Regions from separate parts of the Aquamicrobium sp. YD-1-mutant5 genome, predicted to be linked through region 4. Evidence: predicted binding sites of a transcription regulator. Region 4 holds the regulator's gene; each other region holds the start of a gene.
What was found. The regulator LexA, encoded in region 4, represses DNA repair genes until DNA is damaged. The targets are predictions, from matches to a motif close to TGTTCNNNNTGTGTTCNG.

Region 1 (4,199 bases), on a different contig from region 4:
TGAGCACTTCCAGCCCGCCACGCTTGGGCAGCATGATGTCGAGCAGAACCATACGCGGCCGAAAACGGTGCGCGGCCTCAAGCGCGGCCTCGCCATCGCGCGCCACGCCGACGGACCAGCCGCAACGCGTGAGAATGAACTCAAGCGATTCCGATATCGCCGGCTCGTCCTCGACTATAAGAATGTCCGTCATCACAGCAGCCCCTCCCAAGGCTGTGAACGGGCTCGTCTTGCCATCCGGGGATGGCATGCGCCGGAACATTGAACGCCCGGTCTTTTTATTTGTCCCCTATCCCAGTCGAAACCGGCCAGTAAATCAAGTCATCTAAAGTCGTGGTCCAGCGAACATCATCCTTCCCAAGTTTCAGATCACGTTCGGCCTGATTATCACCGGAACTTCCGTCACCGGACGTGAGATCTGCAGGCCTTTGTTTTTCCAAACAATTTTATAAGAATAAGCGTTTCCGCGCTGCTCAAATGACGGCTGGACATAGTTTTCCGGCTATCGCTGACCCAAAAGAATGAAAAACGCCGCGCGGCCTTTCGGTCGGCGGCGTTTTTCTGGTTTTGATCTCAGTCGCCCCATGCCGGGGTCAGCCCCTCAGGCCAGTGGTCACGCCTTCAGGCATTGCTCGGTTTGCCGGCAGCCGATCAGAACGGAATTTCGTCGTCGAGGTCGCGCGAGCCGCCACCACCCATTCCGCCGCCACGCGAGCCGCCGAAATCGCCGGAGCCGGACTGGCCGAAATCGGAACCGCGCCCACCGCCACCGCCGCCGGAATAACCGCCGCGATCGTAGCCGACCTGACCGCCGCCTTCACCCTGCCCGCGCGCGTCGAGCATCTGCAGTTCACCGCGGAACTTCTGCAGCACGATCTCTGTCGTGTAGCGCTCCTGACCGTTCTGGTCCTGCCATTTGCGGGTCTGGAGCTGGCCCTCGATGTAAACCTTCATGCCCTTTTTCAGGTACTGCTCGGCCACCTTGGCAAGGTTATCGTTGAAGATGACGACGCTGTGCCATTCGGTTTTCTCCTTGCGCTCGCCCGACATCTTGTCGCGCCAGCTTTCGGAGGTGGCAATACGCAGGTTGACGACCGGATCACCGGAGTTCAGGCGCCTGATTTCCGGATCAGCACCCAGATTGCCAACCAGTATGACCTTATTGACGCTGCCCGCCATGACGCTGTCTCCACGCTCGTCCTAAATTGGAAGTCGCTTACCTTACAGTCTGCCGCGCCGTTTGGCCCGCACGGTCCTGCTGTTTCCCCAAAAGGTTTTTTTGTTCTCTTTTTGTTCGTTATTTTTCAACCAATGTCAATGCCGATTGGCACTCTGGCACACGTCTCTGTGAACCATAAAGGAGACCAGCGCTCTGGAACAGCCATCCACATCCGCTTATATCAGGCTCATGAACCACGTTTCAGCAGCTTTCCTCTGCGTCCTGCCCGTGCTTGTGGCTGCCAGCCCGGCCCTTTCCGGCAGCAGGCAGACACCGGCGACAACGCCCGCTCAGACGAACACCGACCTGCCCGGCGTGGACCTCAGTTTCAGCATCGTAACGCCTTTGCCGCCCGAACCGGACGATACGCCCCGTCCCGGCCAACTCGGTCAGTTCAGGGTCGGGAATTTCGATGTGAAGGTTTCAGGCAAACTCACCTTCGATGTCGGCGTCGGCAACCTGCCTCCAGCCAAACGCTGAACTTCAGCCGAAAAAACTTCTCCAGAGGCGACAAAGCAGCAGTCTGCTCCTCATGCCTTCACAAAAAGACAAGCTCCTGACGCTGGCATTGCAGCATCAGGAGCTTTTTATGGGCTTTCCCATAATGCCGGGAGCATTTTACCGGCTTTTCCTCGGATGCTTCGCGGCGTTCAACCGACGATCCGACTAAAGTCTCTGATTTTCGGGGGAACGGCCAGGCTCCGGCTTCACGATGAAAATCTTCACCTGCCAGATGGCTGACCGCGGTTCCGCTCAGGCGCGAAACCAGTTCGAACTGTCAGGTGGGGTCATACCTCGCTCCTTCTGTTCGTTTCCACGCATGATCGAAAGCACTTCATCCGCAGGCGCACCATCCATCCCGCGACTTTTCGCAGATGCCATGCGCCTTCCGGAGATCAGCCCCGTAAGGCGATCGGCTTCCGTTCCTGAAATCTGGCGCTTCTGTTACCCTACGTCAACCGCCCAAAGCGCCAGCAGCCAAAATGTGAACTTTATAACAGCATACCCGCCCTTTATGTCAGGAGGCTGTTCATTTTTTGTTCTTTTCACTTGCCTGCCCCGCTGAAAGGCGCGTAAACCCTCAGGCGGAAAGTCGCGGCATCTCTCGAAACCGCGCAGGAACGACCTATATTCACGGAGGACGGGCAAGCCCGCCATTCCGAAACATCCAGTCGAGGCGGCGGAGCGGCCATGGCCGACCATAAGTTTATTTCCATTCGCGGTGCCCGCGAGCACAATCTCAAGAATGTCGATCTCGACCTGCCCCGCGACTCTCTGGTCGTGATGACCGGCCTGTCGGGCTCAGGCAAGTCATCGCTGGCCTTCGACACCATCTATGCCGAAGGCCAGCGCCGCTATGTGGAAAGCCTGTCGGCCTATGCCCGGCAGTTCCTCGAAATGATGCAGAAGCCGGACGTCGATCAGATCGACGGCCTGTCGCCGGCCATCTCCATCGAGCAGAAGACGACCTCGAAGAACCCGCGCTCCACCGTCGGCACGGTCACCGAGATCTACGACTACATGCGCCTGCTTTTCGCGCGCGTGGGCGTTCCCTATTCGCCGGCCACCGGCCTGCCCATCGAAAGCCAGACCGTTTCGCAGATGGTCGATCGCATTCTGGCACTGGACGAAGGCACCAGGCTTTTTCTCCTTGCCCCCATCGTTCGTGGCCGGAAGGGCGAATACCGCAAGGAGCTTCTGGAACTCCAGAAAAAGGGCTTCCAGCGCGTCAAGGTCGACGGAACTTTCTACGAGATCGCCGACGTTCCGGCGCTGGACAAGAAGTACAAGCACGACATCGATGTCGTGGTGGACCGCATCGTCGTGCGGCCCGATCTTGCGACGCGCCTCGCCGATTCCATGGAAACCGCGCTGCGGCTGGCCGATGGGCTGGCGGTGGCCGAACTTGCCGACAAGCCGCTGCCTCCGGAAGAAACCGCCGGTGGTGGCGGCGCTAATAAGTCGGCCAACGACACCCATGAGCGGATCCTGTTTTCCGAGAAATTCGCCTGCCCGGTTTCCGGCTTCACCATCCCGGAGATCGAGCCGCGTCTGTTTTCGTTCAACAATCCCTTCGGCGCCTGCCCGACCTGTGACGGGCTGGGCAACCAGCGCGCCATCGATCCCAATCTCGTCGTTCCCGACGACAATGTGACGCTGCGTGATGGCGCCGTCGCCCCGTGGGCGAAATCCAGTTCGCCCTATTATGCACAGACACTGGAGGCGCTGGGCGCGGCTTACGGGTTCAGGCTCGCCGACAAGTTCAGCGCGCTGCCCGAGGAAGGGCGCAACGCCATATTGCATGGCACCGGCAAGCGCGAGATAGCCTTCGATTACAATGACGGCCTGCGCGCCTACAAGACGACCAAGACCTTCGAAGGCGTCATTCCCAATCTGGAACGGCGCTGGAAGGAGACGGAATCGGCGTGGATGCGCGAGGAGATCGAGCGCTACATGTCGGCCACCCCCTGCCCGGCCTGCGGCGGCTATCGCCTCAAGCCCGAAGCGCTGGCGGTGAAGATCGCCGGCAGGCATATCGGCGAAGTCACCGAGCTTTCGATCCGCAAGGCTGATCTGTGGTTCAACGAGCTGCCGGGGCTTCTCAACGACAAGCAGAACGAGATCGCGCTGCGCATCCTCAAGGAAATCCGCGAGCGTCTGCGCTTTCTCAACGATGTCGGCCTCGACTATCTGACCCTGTCGCGCAATTCCGGCACGCTTTCGGGCGGCGAAAGCCAGCGCATTCGCCTCGCCAGCCAGATCGGCTCCGGCCTCACCGGCGTTCTGTATGTGCTGGACGAACCCTCCATCGGCCTGCACCAGCGCGACAACACCCGCCTGCTCGATACGCTCAAGCATTTGCGCGACCTCGGCAATACGGTCATCGTCGTCGAGCATGACGAGGACGCGATCCTGCATGCCGACTATGTGGTCGATATCGGTCCCGCCGCCGGCGTGCATGGCGGACGCGTGATCGCGC
Region 2 (4,199 bases), on a different contig from region 4:
GCGGCAGCGGGGTCATGTCGTAGACCGTGCCGTTGCGGTGCTTGTAGGCGATCTTGCCGGTGCGCAGGTCCGCGCCCGCCACATAGCCCCATGGTGGCGACTGGCAGGGAATGCCGAGCGGCGACAGGAACGGTCCCATGATCACGGCATAGGGCGCACCTTCGTTGCGGTTGAGCCCCTGCTCGCTGCCGCGTGCCTCGGCATCGGCCGGCGGCACCTGATCGCGCGGAACGAGTTGCGACTTGAAGGCCAAATAGGTCGGCATGCCGAACATCACCTGCCTGACCGGATCGACCGCCACGCCGCCCCAGTTGAAGGTGCCGAAATTGCCGGGATAGACGAGTGTTCCCTGAACCGAAGGCGGCGTGTAGCGCCCCTCGTAGCGCAACCTTGCGAACTCGATGCGGCAGGCAAGCTGGTCGAACGGGCTGACGCCCCACATGTCCGCGCCCGTCAGCGGCTTCGGCATGAAGGTCAGGTCCGACACAGGCTGCGTCGGCGCGGTGAAATCGCCTTCGATCGCCCCGCCCGGAGCCGGCACCTCATTGACCGGAATGACCGGTTCGCCGGTTTCCCGGTCCAGCACATAGATGTCGCCCTGCTTGGTCGGGCCGACCAGCGCCTTGATCGTCCCCGCATCCGTGGTGAGATCAATGAGCGATGGCTGCGCCGGCACGTCCATGTCCCACAGGTCATGATGCACCGTCTGGCGCACCCAGCGCACCCTGCCGGTGTCGAGATCGAGTGCGGTGATCGAGGACGAATATTTTTCCACATGCTCGCTGCGGCCCATGCCGAGCTGGTCCGGGGTCTGGTTGCCGAGCGGCACATAGACCAGTCCAAGCTCCTCGTCGGCGCTGGCGGTCGACCACATGTTGGGCGAGTTCGCCGTATAGGTTTCGCCGTCGCCGAGCGGTTCGGTGCGGTCGGGATTGCCCGGATCCCACGCCCACACGACAGCGCCCGAACGCGCATCGAAGGCGCGGATCACGCCGGACGGCTCTTCCGTGGAGTAATTGTCGTTGACCGCACCGCCCACGATGATCTTGTCGCGCGCGATCAGCGGCGCCGAGGTCGAATAATAGTAACCCGCCTTCGGATGCGGCATGTGCTCCATCAGGTCCACGGTGCCGGCATTGCCAAATGACGGACAGATCTGGCCGGTTGCCGCATCGAGTGCGATGAGGCGCGCATCGGAAGTCGGCAGGTAGACGCGTTCCGCACAGGCTTCGCCGGCAGCGATCGACGCATCCTTGTAATAGGAAACGCCGCGGCAGGTCTGGTGCTGGCGCTGGTTCTCCGGCCCGATCTGCGGATCGAAGCGCCACTTTTCCCTGCCGGTCGCCGCGTCCACAGCAATGGCGAGGTTGTGCGGCGTGCAGATGTAGAGATTGTCGCCGATCTTGAGCGGCGTCACCTGATAGGTGGTTTCAGTGACGTCGCTGGGCAGACGCACATCGCCGGTCTGGTAGGTCCAGGCCAGTTCGAGTTTGTCGACATTTTCGACCGTAATCTGGTCGAGCGGCGAATAGCGCTGACCATAGGGGCTGCGCCCGTAGAAGTGCCATTCACCCGCCGGGAAGTTTGCGCCGAGGGCGCCCTCCGGCGTCACCTTGTCCGTCGGCAGGGTACCGGCAATGTCGTGGGGATCGGTGGTCATGGAATATCCGGCGACGCCGAGCGACGCCAGAACCACGAGGATCAGCGGCGCACGGCCGTCCGTGCCGGAAAGCCTGCGCCAGATGACCGGCATCAGCAGCCAGATGGCAAGCAACACGAGCAAGCCACCGCGCGCGCCGAGCGACCACCAGTCGAAGCCTGTCTCCCATATGGCCCACACGAGGGTCGCCAGCAGGAAGGCGGCATAAAGCCAGAGTGCGGCCATGCTGCGCCGGTAGAGCAACCATGCCGCAATCAGGAAAACCACGCCAGCGACGGCATAATACCAGCTGCCGCCAAGCGTGATGAGCCACAGGCCGCCTGTGCCAAGCCAGGCGCCGAACAAGGCGAACAACAGTGAAGTGATGATGATGGCCAAAGCTGATCCCCCAACTTCGAGTGCCGGAATGAGTAATCAGGGATAATGGCGCGGGCGCCGCAATGTTCCCTCCATCAACAGGCTTTCCTTGCAGGCGCGCGCCGACAGGGCTAAGCCATGCTCAGAAAACAGAACAAAACGGCGACACTTCTGGTCTTTCGGGACCGAATCACTACATTCGGGAACAATGTCCGGCTTTTCCGACGATATGCCCTTCTTCGACGAACCGGGCGCACGACCTCCGGCTGCCTCCGGCAGCGCCGGTGCGCCGTCCGGCATAGCCGCGCGTGCCATGGCCGCGCGACAGGCGCAGAACGGCCCGCCCGACTATCTCAAGGGGCTCAATCCCGAACAGCGGCAGGCGGTGGAAACCACCGAAGGGCCCGTGCTGGTTCTGGCCGGCGCCGGCACCGGCAAGACGCGGGTGCTCACCACCCGCATCGCCCATATCCTTGCCACCGGCCGCGCCTTCCCCTCGCAGATCCTTGCCGTGACCTTCACCAACAAGGCCGCGCGCGAGATGAAGCAGCGCATCGGCCTGCTGGTCGGCGAAGCGGTCGAAGGCATGCCATGGCTCGGCACCTTCCACTCCATCGGTGTAAAGATATTGCGCCGCCATGCGGAACTGGCCGCCCTGCGCTCCGATTTCAGCATTCTCGACACCGACGACGTCATCCGTCTCATCAAGCAACTCATTCAGGCCGAAGGTCTGGACGACAAGCGCTGGGCGCCGCGCACCTTCGCCCAGATGATCGATGGCTGGAAGAACAAGGGCCTCGGCCCGGAAGAAATTCCCGAAGGGGATGCGCGTTCGTTCGGCAACGGGCGCGGCCGCGAGCTCTACCGCGCCTATCAGGATCGGCTGACGACGCTGAACGCCTGCGATTTCGGCGACCTGCTCCTGCACCCGATCCGCATCTTCCGCGCCCATCACGATATTCTGGCCGAATACCACAAGCGCTTCCGCTACATTCTGGTGGACGAGTATCAGGACACCAACACCGCGCAATACATGTGGCTGCGCCTTCTGGCCCAGCGCCCGCGCGCCAGCTCTGCCCAACCGGCCGAAGACCGGGCGCGCGACGGCGCGCCGGGCGACGTTTCGCCCGCTCCCGCGGAGGGCCAGCCGCCGCAGGTGGCGGTGCGGCCCGTGAGCGAAAACAAAGTCAATATCTGCTGCGTCGGCGATGACGACCAGTCGATCTATGGCTGGCGCGGCGCGGAAGTGGACAACATCCTGCGCTTCGAGAAGGATTTTCCGGGCGCGACGGTGATCCGGCTGGAGCGTAACTACCGCTCCACCGCCCATATCCTTGGCGCTGCCGCCCATCTCATCACCCACAATGAAGGACGGCTCGGCAAGACCCTGTTCACGGACAGCCCCGATCCTGACGACCCCAAGGTCAATGTCCATGCCGCATGGGATTCCGACGAGGAGGCCCGCGCCATCGGCGAGGAGATCGAGGCGTTGCAGCGCAACAATCATGCGCTCAACGACATCGCCATTCTGGTGCGCGCCTCCTTCCAGATGCGCTCCTTCGAGGATCGCTTCATCGAGATCGGCCTGAACTACCGGGTCATCGGCGGCCCGCGCTTCTATGAGCGGCAGGAAATCCGCGACGCCATGGCCTATATGCGCGTCGTGGCCAATCCGGGCGACGACCTCGCCTTCGAGCGCATCGTCAACGTGCCGAAGCGCGGCCTTGGCGAAGCCGCCATCCGTCAGGTGCATGACACGGCCCGCGCGCTTGGCGTGCCGATGCTGCAGGCGGCCGCCACGCTTGCCGAAAGCGACGAGCTGAAGCCGAAGCCGCGGGCAGCGCTGCGCGAGGTCGCCGCCAATTTTGCGCGCTGGCAGGATCTGCTGGAAACCACTCCGCATACGGAACTGGCCGAGACCATCCTTGAGGAAAGCGGCTATACCGACATGTGGAAGAACGACCGTTCGGCCGATGCGCCGACGCGGCTCGACAACCTCAAGGAGCTGATCCGCTCCATGGAGGATTACGAATCCCTGCGTGCCTTCCTCGAACATGTCGCGCTGGTCATGGATGCCGACAAGAACGAGGACCTCGATGCCGTTTCGCTGATGACGCTCCATTCGGCCAAGGGGCTTGAGTTCGAGACCGTGTTCCTGCCCGGGTGGGAGGAAGGCCTGTTC
Region 3 (4,199 bases), on a different contig from region 4:
CGATGGCGGCCGGATCGTCGAAGCTCTGTGGTTTCGCCGGCTCCGGCGTGATGATCGTTTCGATGGCTTGCGGGTAGATTCTGTTTTCCATGGCCCACTATATGGCCGGGGCAGGATGGTGGGGAAGGGGGCTGATGGAGCTTGCTGTTGATCCTCAGCCCCGCTGCAGGCTGACCAGCAGCACGAAGCCCATGCCCTTCTTCTTCAACGACGGTGCTTCGATGGTCTGGCCCATATCTCCGCGCACCATCGGAACGGCGAGAACCGGAGCTGCCAGCATGGTGAGGATGAGCAGCGCGCGGGGCAGGACACGCAGGAAGCTCAGGCTGTTTTCGGTGATGGCGTTCATGGTCCTGATCTCCGTTCCTGCTTCAGCGGCTGATGCTGGTGCATCCAAAGAGGCACTTTCCAGCTCGCACCTGCTCCCAGTGGCGGGGCTGGCGGCCGTTTTCCGCGACGATCATGGCAAAGCCGATGCCGAAGAGGGTGGCCAGCAGACAGACGATGGTGAAGCGGCGAGCGAGCATGTCTCGTTTCCCTTGATGTTGGAAACAGCATCGCATTGCCCGGCTGAACCCTCTCTGAGGGGGGCGTTCATGTGAGGTTCAAAATTATTGACGCTCCTTAACCACACCGGCTCATTGCGCCGGCCGGCAGAGCGCTTATCTGGTTGAACAGGTCATCAAGCTGCCGGAGAAAGACGTATGACGACGCAGAGCGCTCCCATTGAACTCCACTACTGGCCGACGCCCAACGGCCACAAGATCACGATCTACCTGGAGGAAGCAGGCATCCCCTATGAGGTGCATTATGTGAACATCGGGCGTGGCGAGCAGTTCGAGCCGTCCTTCCTGAAGATCGCGCCCAATAACCGCATGCCGGCGATCGTCGATCCGGAAGGCCCTTCTTCGGATGGAAAATGGAATGGAGAGCCGATCTCCGTCTTCGAATCCGGCGCCATCCTGCAATATCTCGGCCGCAAGTTCGGTCGCTTCTATCCGACAGATGAGCGTCAGCGCGCGGAAGTGGATCAGTGGTTGTTCTGGCAGATGGGTGGCCTCGGCCCCATGGCCGGACAGGCGCATCACTTCCGCCAGTATGCACCGGAAAAAATCCAGTACGGCATCGACCGCTACACCAATGAGGTCAACCGCCTCTACGGCGTCATGAACAAGCGTCTTGCCGACCGTGAATATCTCGCCGGCGACTATTCGATTGCCGACATGGCGTCATTCCCGTGGGTGCGGCCTTACCGTAATCAGGGACAGGATCTGGAAGAATTTCCGAACCTGAAGCGCTGGTTCGAGGCGATCGCAGCGCGGCCCGCCGTGCAGAAGGCGGTGGAAGTCGGTCAGGATCACCGCAACAATCTGGCCGACGACAAGGAAGCGCAGAAAATTCTGTTCGGTCAGAAAGCGCGCGGCTGAAAAGCCGCTCCCTGAAAATGGAAAGGCCGCCGGGTGGAAATGCTCCGACCGGCGGCCTTTTCCGTTGATGCGCAGGCAGCTTTACTGACGGGTGAGCTTCTCGCTCTTGCAGATCAGCCCGCCGAGCACGCAGCCGGAAAGCGACAGCGTGTTGCCCGAAACGCTGGCCTTGCCGTTGTAGGTCTTGCCCTCGTCCAGCTTGTTCACTGTGCCTTTGTAGGCGCCGTTGCTGCCTTCCATGCAGCCGATCGACTTGCCTTTGTATTCTCCGGTCATCACGGTGCCGCAATATTTGGCGCCGCTTCCGGCATAGGAAATCACGGTGCCGTTCGGCCGTTTCCACGAGCCTTCGATCGGATCGGCGAATGCAACGCCGGCCGTCATGATGATGGCGAGTGCCGCCACGCTGGTAATGCGAAACATGTCTCCTCCCTGAGCACTGCGTTCCTCTTACGAAAACGCAGGCTAATCCACTCTTTTGCAAAGCGAAAGCCGTGCCGCTGGGGAAGGATGACAAGAAATATTAGCAGCCTTTCCGGCCTGAAAATGACCGCTGCCTGAAAAGCGATGCTTCGGCTTGGTTAGCGAAGCGTTGAATTTCAATTCCGAATTTTCCGTAAAATTCGAGACAAAAGCCAGCGATTGCCGGGCTTTCCATCGTTAACGAATGGTCACGTTTACCTCTTGTTTTAGCTTTGTTTTCTTCAAATTAAGCACGTCTTTTTACGGCGAATTCAAGCGCCTGCTGCATTCTCAGAAGCATCGAAGGGCAGCCCCACAGGTTCAAAGAAAGGGGCGCTCTCGCAACGGGACAGGGGTTTGAAAATGGCACGTTTTGAAATGCACGACGCTGGTTTCGGCACCATGGGCACGATGGCTCAGGCCGACATGTTCGTTGAACTGGGCATGATGTACGCCACCGGCCGCGATTGCGAGGTCGATCAGGTGGCAGCTCACAAGTGGTTCAACATCGCAGCCATCAAGGGGTCGGCCCGCGCCGCCGAACTGCGCTCGGAAATCTCGGCCAGCATGTCGAAGACCGATCTGGCACGGGCGCTGCGCGAAGCGCGTGAATGGATGACGATGCACTGATCCGGAAGAAAAGCCGCGCGCAGAACGCGGCCTGAATAAAGGCGGTCGCCGCTCCAACGGCAAGCCGCCAGCAACAGGGCCAGAACACAGGGAAAGCGTGGAAAGTAAAAGGCGCGGGGGCGCGCCTTGAGCATCGGACCCTCAACAGAGGGGCGATGCCATGCAGATAATGCCACGCAAGCCGGGCCGCGACCGATCGGAACAAGATCGGCGCGGCTTTCGGCTTTTTCCAGCGTCCCGCGACCGGAGAATAGGCTCAGTTCGCGGGGAGCAAAGGCAGCAGGTGCCCTTCGTCGGGCCGGCTGTTCACTCGCCTGCCTGTTCGGCAAAGCGCACGAGCACCGTTCCGTCGCTCACCTGACTGCCTTCCGTGGCTATCTCCGTGATCACGCCGTCATGAGGTGCTGCGATGGAGTGTTCCATCTTCATGGCCTCCAGAATGAGCAGGGGTTGCCCCTTCGTCACGCTGTCGCCGGCGGCAGCCCGCACCACCTTCACCAGCCCGGGCATTGGCGCGCGCAGGCTGTCGGCGCCGCTGCCCGCTTCGTCGGCCCGGTCCAGCGGATCGGGAACGGCGAATGTGTAGCTGACCGCCCCGTCGAAGACGCTGACATGACCCGGCCAGCGCGCCAGATTGATCGCGGGTGGGCGCAGGCGAAGCGTTTCGCCATCGCGCGCATCCAGTTCGACGAATGTCCGCCCTGCCTCGACACCCACCTTGGCGCTGATGGTTTCATCGCCATAGCCGAGTGTGATGCGTCTGGGCGTCGCGTGGAAATGCGCATAGCCTGTGAGTGCGGACCATGGATCGCCGGCATCTGCCATGTCGGAAAGGCCGGAAACGGCAACAACCGCCGCGGCCACCACCGCCCCGGAAGGGGCGGGAATTGCGGTCAGCTTGTCCTGTTTGCGCCCGATCAGTCCGGTGTCGACGTCGCCAACAGCGAAATCCGGATCTGCGGCAAGGGCGGCAAGAAAGGCGGTGTTGACCGTCGAGCCGGCAATTTCGGTTTCAGCCAGCATGTCGCCGAGCCCGCCGAGTGCCGTTTTACGATCCGGCCCATGGACCACCAGCTTGGCGATCATCGGATCATAGAAGGGCGAAATCGTATCGCCTTCGCGCACGCCCGTTTCAACGCGCAGCGAGGTGCGGGGTGCGGCTTCATCCGGAAACCACAGATGGTGCAGCGTGCCGGTCGCCGGCAGGAAGCCGCGCGCGGCATCCTCGGCGTAAAGCCGCGCCTCGAAGGCGTGGCCGTCGAGCTCGATCTCGTCCTGGCGCAGCGGCAGCACCTCGCCATGGGCGACGCGCAACTGCCATTCCACCAGATCGACCCCAGTGATCATCTCGGTCACCGGATGCTCGACCTGAAGGCGCGTGTTCATCTCCATGAACCAGAAGCGGTCCACCTTCAGCCCCTGCGAGGCATCGACGATGAATTCGATGGTGCCGGCCCCGGAATAGGAGATGGCCTTCGCCGCCTTGATCGCGGCTTCGGTCATGGCCGCGCGCATTTCGTCGGTCATGCCGGGGGCGGGGGCCTCCTCGATCACCTTCTGGTGGCGGCGCTGCGCCGAGCAGTCGCGCTCGAACAGATGCACGGCATTGCCGTGATTGTCGCCGAACACCTGCACCTCGATGTGGCGCGGCTTTTCGACATATTTCTCGACCAGAACGCG
Region 4 (4,199 bases):
AGGCGAGGCATAGCTGCCGTGAGCGAACGCCCCTCTCCGGCCGGAACCGGCCTGACGCATATTGGCGCTTCCGGAGAAGCGCATATGGTCGATGTCGGCGGCAAGGCCGAGACCGTACGGGAGGCCGTCGCCGAGGGCAGCGTTCGCATGCAGGCCGAGACGCTGGCCATGATCCTCGCAGGCAACGCCAAGAAAGGCGATGTCCTGTCGACAGCGCGCATAGCCGGCATCATGGCCGCCAAGAAGGCGCACGAGCTCATCCCGCTCTGCCATCCGCTGCTGCTCACCAAGGTCAGCGTCGACATTGAGCCGGATCACGATCTGCCGGGCCTCAGGGTTCAGGCTCTGGCGCGCGTTACCGGCAAGACCGGCGTTGAAATGGAGGCTCTGACGGCTGCGTCCGTCGCCTGCCTCACCATCTACGACATGGCCAAGGCCGTGGATCGCGCGATGATCATTTCCGACATCAGGCTTACCTCCAAGACCGGAGGAAAATCAGGCGACTACAAGGCAGAGGCCTGACATGGCGCTGGTCCCGCTGGAAACGGCGCTGCAACGCCTTCTGGAGGATGTCGGGCCCCTCGGTGGTGAAAGCGTGCCCCTGAACGATGCGTATGATCGCGTGCTTTCCGAGTCGATCGTGGCGCTGCGCACGCAGCCTCCCTTCAACGCCTCGGCAATGGATGGCTATGCCATGCGGGGCGCCGACGCGCAGATCACGGGCAGTGAGCTGGCCGTCATCGGCGAAGTGGCCGCTGGCAGCATGTTTTCAGGCTCTGTCGAAGCCGGCCAGTGCGTGCGCATCTTCACCGGCGCGCCCCTACCCGCGGGAACCGATACGGTCGTTATTCAGGAAAATGTCGACAGGCCGGCAGATGGCGTGATCCGCCTGCGTGAGCCGACCGCTGCCGGTCGCAATGTGCGGCGCGCCGGTCTGGATTTCACGACTGGCGACCTTCTCGTCGAAAAAGGCCATCTGATGCGCGCCAGCGCGCTTTCGCTCGCCGCTTCGGCCAATCACGCGCGCCTCACGGTCGTCAGACGGCCACTGGTCGCCATCATCGCCACCGGCGACGAATTGCGCCTGCCTGGAAGCGAACTGGGACCGGGTCAGATCATTTCATCCAACAGCTATGGCATCGCAGCCGCGGCCCGCGCCGTGGGCGCCGATGTTCTCGATCTCGGCATCGCACCAGATCGCGAGGATGCAATCTCGGCGCTGGTGAAACAGGCTGTTGCGGCCGGTGCGAACGTCATCGTCACATCTGGCGGAGCCTCCGTGGGCGATCACGATCTCGTTCACAAGGTTCTGACGCGCGAAGGCATGACGCTCGACTTTTGGCGGATCGCCATGCGGCCCGGCAAGCCGCTGATGTTCGGCAGAATGGACAACATCAGATGTCTGGGCCTGCCCGGAAATCCCGTGGCGAGCCTCGTCTGCTCGCAGCTTTTCCTGAAACCTCTGCTCGCCCGCCTTGGCGGCCGCCCTTTCCGTCAGGACATCAGGACAGCGACGCTCGGGGCACCGGTTTCAGCCAACGACCATCGTCAGGACTATGTTCGTGCAGCCATTGAGGAACGCGACGGCCAGCTGATTGCCACGCCCTTCGGTGTGCAGGATTCTTCCATGCTGCGCACCATGGCCGCATCAGGGGGACTGGTCATACGCGCCCCCTTCCAGCCGGCATCGGAAATCGGCGATCCCTGCCAGTTGATGATGATCGGCTGAAGCCGTCCCCGGTCGTTCTGATTTTAAGCGGTTGCGGAACACAACTGGAACATATAGTGTTTGTTCCGGGTTTGTTTTCCGATTCTGGATTCGCCGCTGCCGGGGGAACCTATGCTGACGCGCAAGCAACATGAACTGCTTCTCTTTATCCATGAGCGGTTGAAGGAGAGTGGCATTCCGCCCTCTTTCGACGAAATGAAGGAAGCGCTGGACCTTGCCTCGAAGTCGGGCATCCATCGCCTGATCACCGCACTGGAAGAACGTGGGTTTATCCGTCGCCTGCCCAATCGGGCGCGTGCGCTGGAAGTGCTGCGCCTGCCAGATTCCATTGCCCCCGGTCTGAACAGTGCGCGAAAATTTTCACCCAGCGTCATTCAGGGAAGCCTCGGGCAGCCGGCAAAGGATGTTCGCAAGCCGCAGATCGCCAGCAATGAGGATGACAGCGCCTCGGCGGTTTCCATCCCCGTGATGGGGCGGATCGCTGCGGGTGTTCCGATCGATGCGATCCAGCACAAGACACATTCCATTTCGGTGCCGCCGGAAATGCTGTCGGGCGGCGAGCATTATGCCCTCGAAGTTCGGGGCGACTCCATGATCGAAGCCGGCATTTTCGATGGCGATACCGTCATCATCCGCAACGGCGATACAGCCACCCCGGGCGATATAGTCGTGGCACTCGTTGACGAGGAGGAAGCAACCCTGAAGCGGTTCCGTCGCAAAGGCGCCTCCATCGCGCTTGAAGCCGCCAATCCGGCTTACGAAACCCGGATTTTCGGACCCGACCGCGTCAAGGTGCAAGGCAGGCTGGTCGGATTGATCCGCCGTTACTGATCCGGAAATGAAACAGAACGAACCGGATTTTTTGCCTTCCATCCGTTCTGAGGAACATTGTTTATCAGCATCTTAAAACAACATCCTGAGGAAATGATTGAAATGTTGAGGTCGCCATTTGAGCGCTCTCAAAGCGTTGATCGCCGATAGCTAAAGGGCACTTTACGACCTGTACGATCGGTGAGCAGATTTTAGCTCCATAGGCGAGCGGCCCGTCCAGCTATCTGTCACGATGGTCGATTTTCCTGCGTAACTGGGTCTGCATTTGATCCACCCGCAGAAACGGACCTGCCAGACGAGGCGGAAACCGTTCCGGATACGCCCTGTCTTTATCGCTTATTCGATCTTGTCCGGGGCTGAGAGAACAGGCGTTTCCGCAGGTGCTGAGGCAACTTTTCTCTCATAGGGCGGCAAGCCACGTGCTTCCCGCGAGTATCGGCGCTGGGTGTGCCATGGCCGATAATCCCCTTCGATTGCGAAGCGCACCTTTGGCTCTCCGATGATTGGCAATGAATTTCCGACTGGAACACCAGAAGCAGCGTCGACCTTTTCCAGATAGACTTCGGCACTTCCCTTTTGCGCCAGCTTCCGACGGGTCACCACAATTGCCTGAGATTTTCGGCACGGGTTACGCATCACCGCGTCCTCGATCACGATGACTGTTGCATGGGCACATGCTTTGGCGGCCATACCCGCATCCTGAACCTGCACGACAAGCAGACCAGAGGGACTGCGCAAAGCACATGTTTTCTCGGAGCATACAAACCCTGCTGCTTTGCTTTCCTGCCTCGCAGGAGCGATAAAATCCTGCAGAAAAATACCCTCGTCCGGCGGCTTTACGCGGGTTGGCGGCAATATCGTTTCTGCATCCATCGCCCGGCTCCAGTTATCCATGGTGAAGGCACTCGGGCGGGGGCGGTTGACCGCAACCTGCCCCCCTTCCATGGCGACGGCAATCAGCCGGGCATCTTCTGAAATGAGAATGTCAGGCGTTCGGGCAGAGCCAAGCGTCAGCATACTGCCTATGGCGAATGGCAGTGCGACAAGGCGCAGCCATGTTGTCGTCATCGTTGCAATCACCAGCGCAATCGTCGCCAGAAGCACTGCCTCGGGTGGAATCAGCCCGATCGCGTCGACTGGCGACATGTCCGCGATCTTTTCGGAAAGGAAAATCACTGCCGTCAGCCCCTTGCCCATGATTTGCAAGAGAGGGCCATCCAGCCCGAAAGGCATGGCGAGCGATGCAAAAACGGCAAATGGCATGACGATGATCGAGACGACGGGCATCACCGCCAGATTGGCCAGCAGGCTGAGCGGTGCAATGCGCTGAAAATGCCATGCCGCGTAGAGGGTCGTGGCAACGCCGGCAACCACGGACGTTGCGGCAAGGCCAACCATCATGGTGACCAGAGCGCGGATCAGCGACCGAGCGAGACCGGACTTTTTGTAAACCCGCGCAACAGGTCGGCGCGCCTTGTAGTCCGACCATGCCGCATAGGCGCCGACCAGCGCCGCCGTTGCCGCGAACGACATCTGAAAACTCGGCCCCACCACCTCATGGGGCGTGACCAGGATGACGATGATCGCCGAAATAGCGAGATTGCGCATGGTCAGCGCGCTGCGGTCGAACAGCACGGCC

Region 1: a site for LexA is predicted at 2,247-2,264, ahead of uvrA (excinuclease ABC subunit UvrA). Genes of this name have one in related genera too.
Region 2: a site for LexA is predicted at 2,168-2,185, ahead of AC5XE7_RS14220 (ATP-dependent helicase). Genes of this name have one in related genera too.
Region 3: a site for LexA is predicted at 2,113-2,130, ahead of AC5XE7_RS16465 (sel1 repeat family protein). Genes of this name have one in related genera too.

Annotation. Positions count from the first base shown of each region.
Region 1 is NZ_JCAKKP010000014.1:65,481-69,679, reverse strand. It holds gene AC5XE7_RS16865 (response regulator transcription factor) at 1-193, opposite strand, end outside; gene ssb (single-stranded DNA-binding protein) at 652-1,179, opposite strand; gene AC5XE7_RS16855 (hypothetical protein) at 1,409-1,699, shown strand; gene uvrA (excinuclease ABC subunit UvrA) at 2,411-4,199, shown strand, end outside.
Region 2 is NZ_JCAKKP010000010.1:54,632-58,830, forward strand. It holds gene AC5XE7_RS14215 (glucose/quinate/shikimate family membrane-bound PQQ-dependent dehydrogenase) at 1-2,038, opposite strand, end outside; gene AC5XE7_RS14220 (ATP-dependent helicase) at 2,226-4,199, shown strand, end outside.
Region 3 is NZ_JCAKKP010000013.1:119,716-123,914, forward strand. It holds gene AC5XE7_RS16440 (AMP nucleosidase) at 1-91, opposite strand, end outside; gene AC5XE7_RS16445 (hypothetical protein) at 155-349, opposite strand; gene AC5XE7_RS16450 (hypothetical protein) at 372-527, opposite strand; gene AC5XE7_RS16455 (glutathione S-transferase family protein) at 705-1,427, shown strand; gene AC5XE7_RS16460 (DUF2147 domain-containing protein) at 1,509-1,850, opposite strand; gene AC5XE7_RS16465 (sel1 repeat family protein) at 2,253-2,519, shown strand; gene AC5XE7_RS16470 (acetyl/propionyl/methylcrotonyl-CoA carboxylase subunit alpha) at 2,826-4,199, opposite strand, start outside.
Region 4 is NZ_JCAKKP010000001.1:346,151-350,349, reverse strand. It holds gene trpC (indole-3-glycerol phosphate synthase TrpC) at 1-13, shown strand, start outside; gene moaC (cyclic pyranopterin monophosphate synthase MoaC) at 19-522, shown strand; gene AC5XE7_RS01685 (molybdopterin molybdotransferase MoeA) at 524-1,729, shown strand; gene lexA (transcriptional repressor LexA) at 1,841-2,560, shown strand; gene AC5XE7_RS01675 (ComEC/Rec2 family competence protein) at 2,897-4,199, opposite strand, start outside.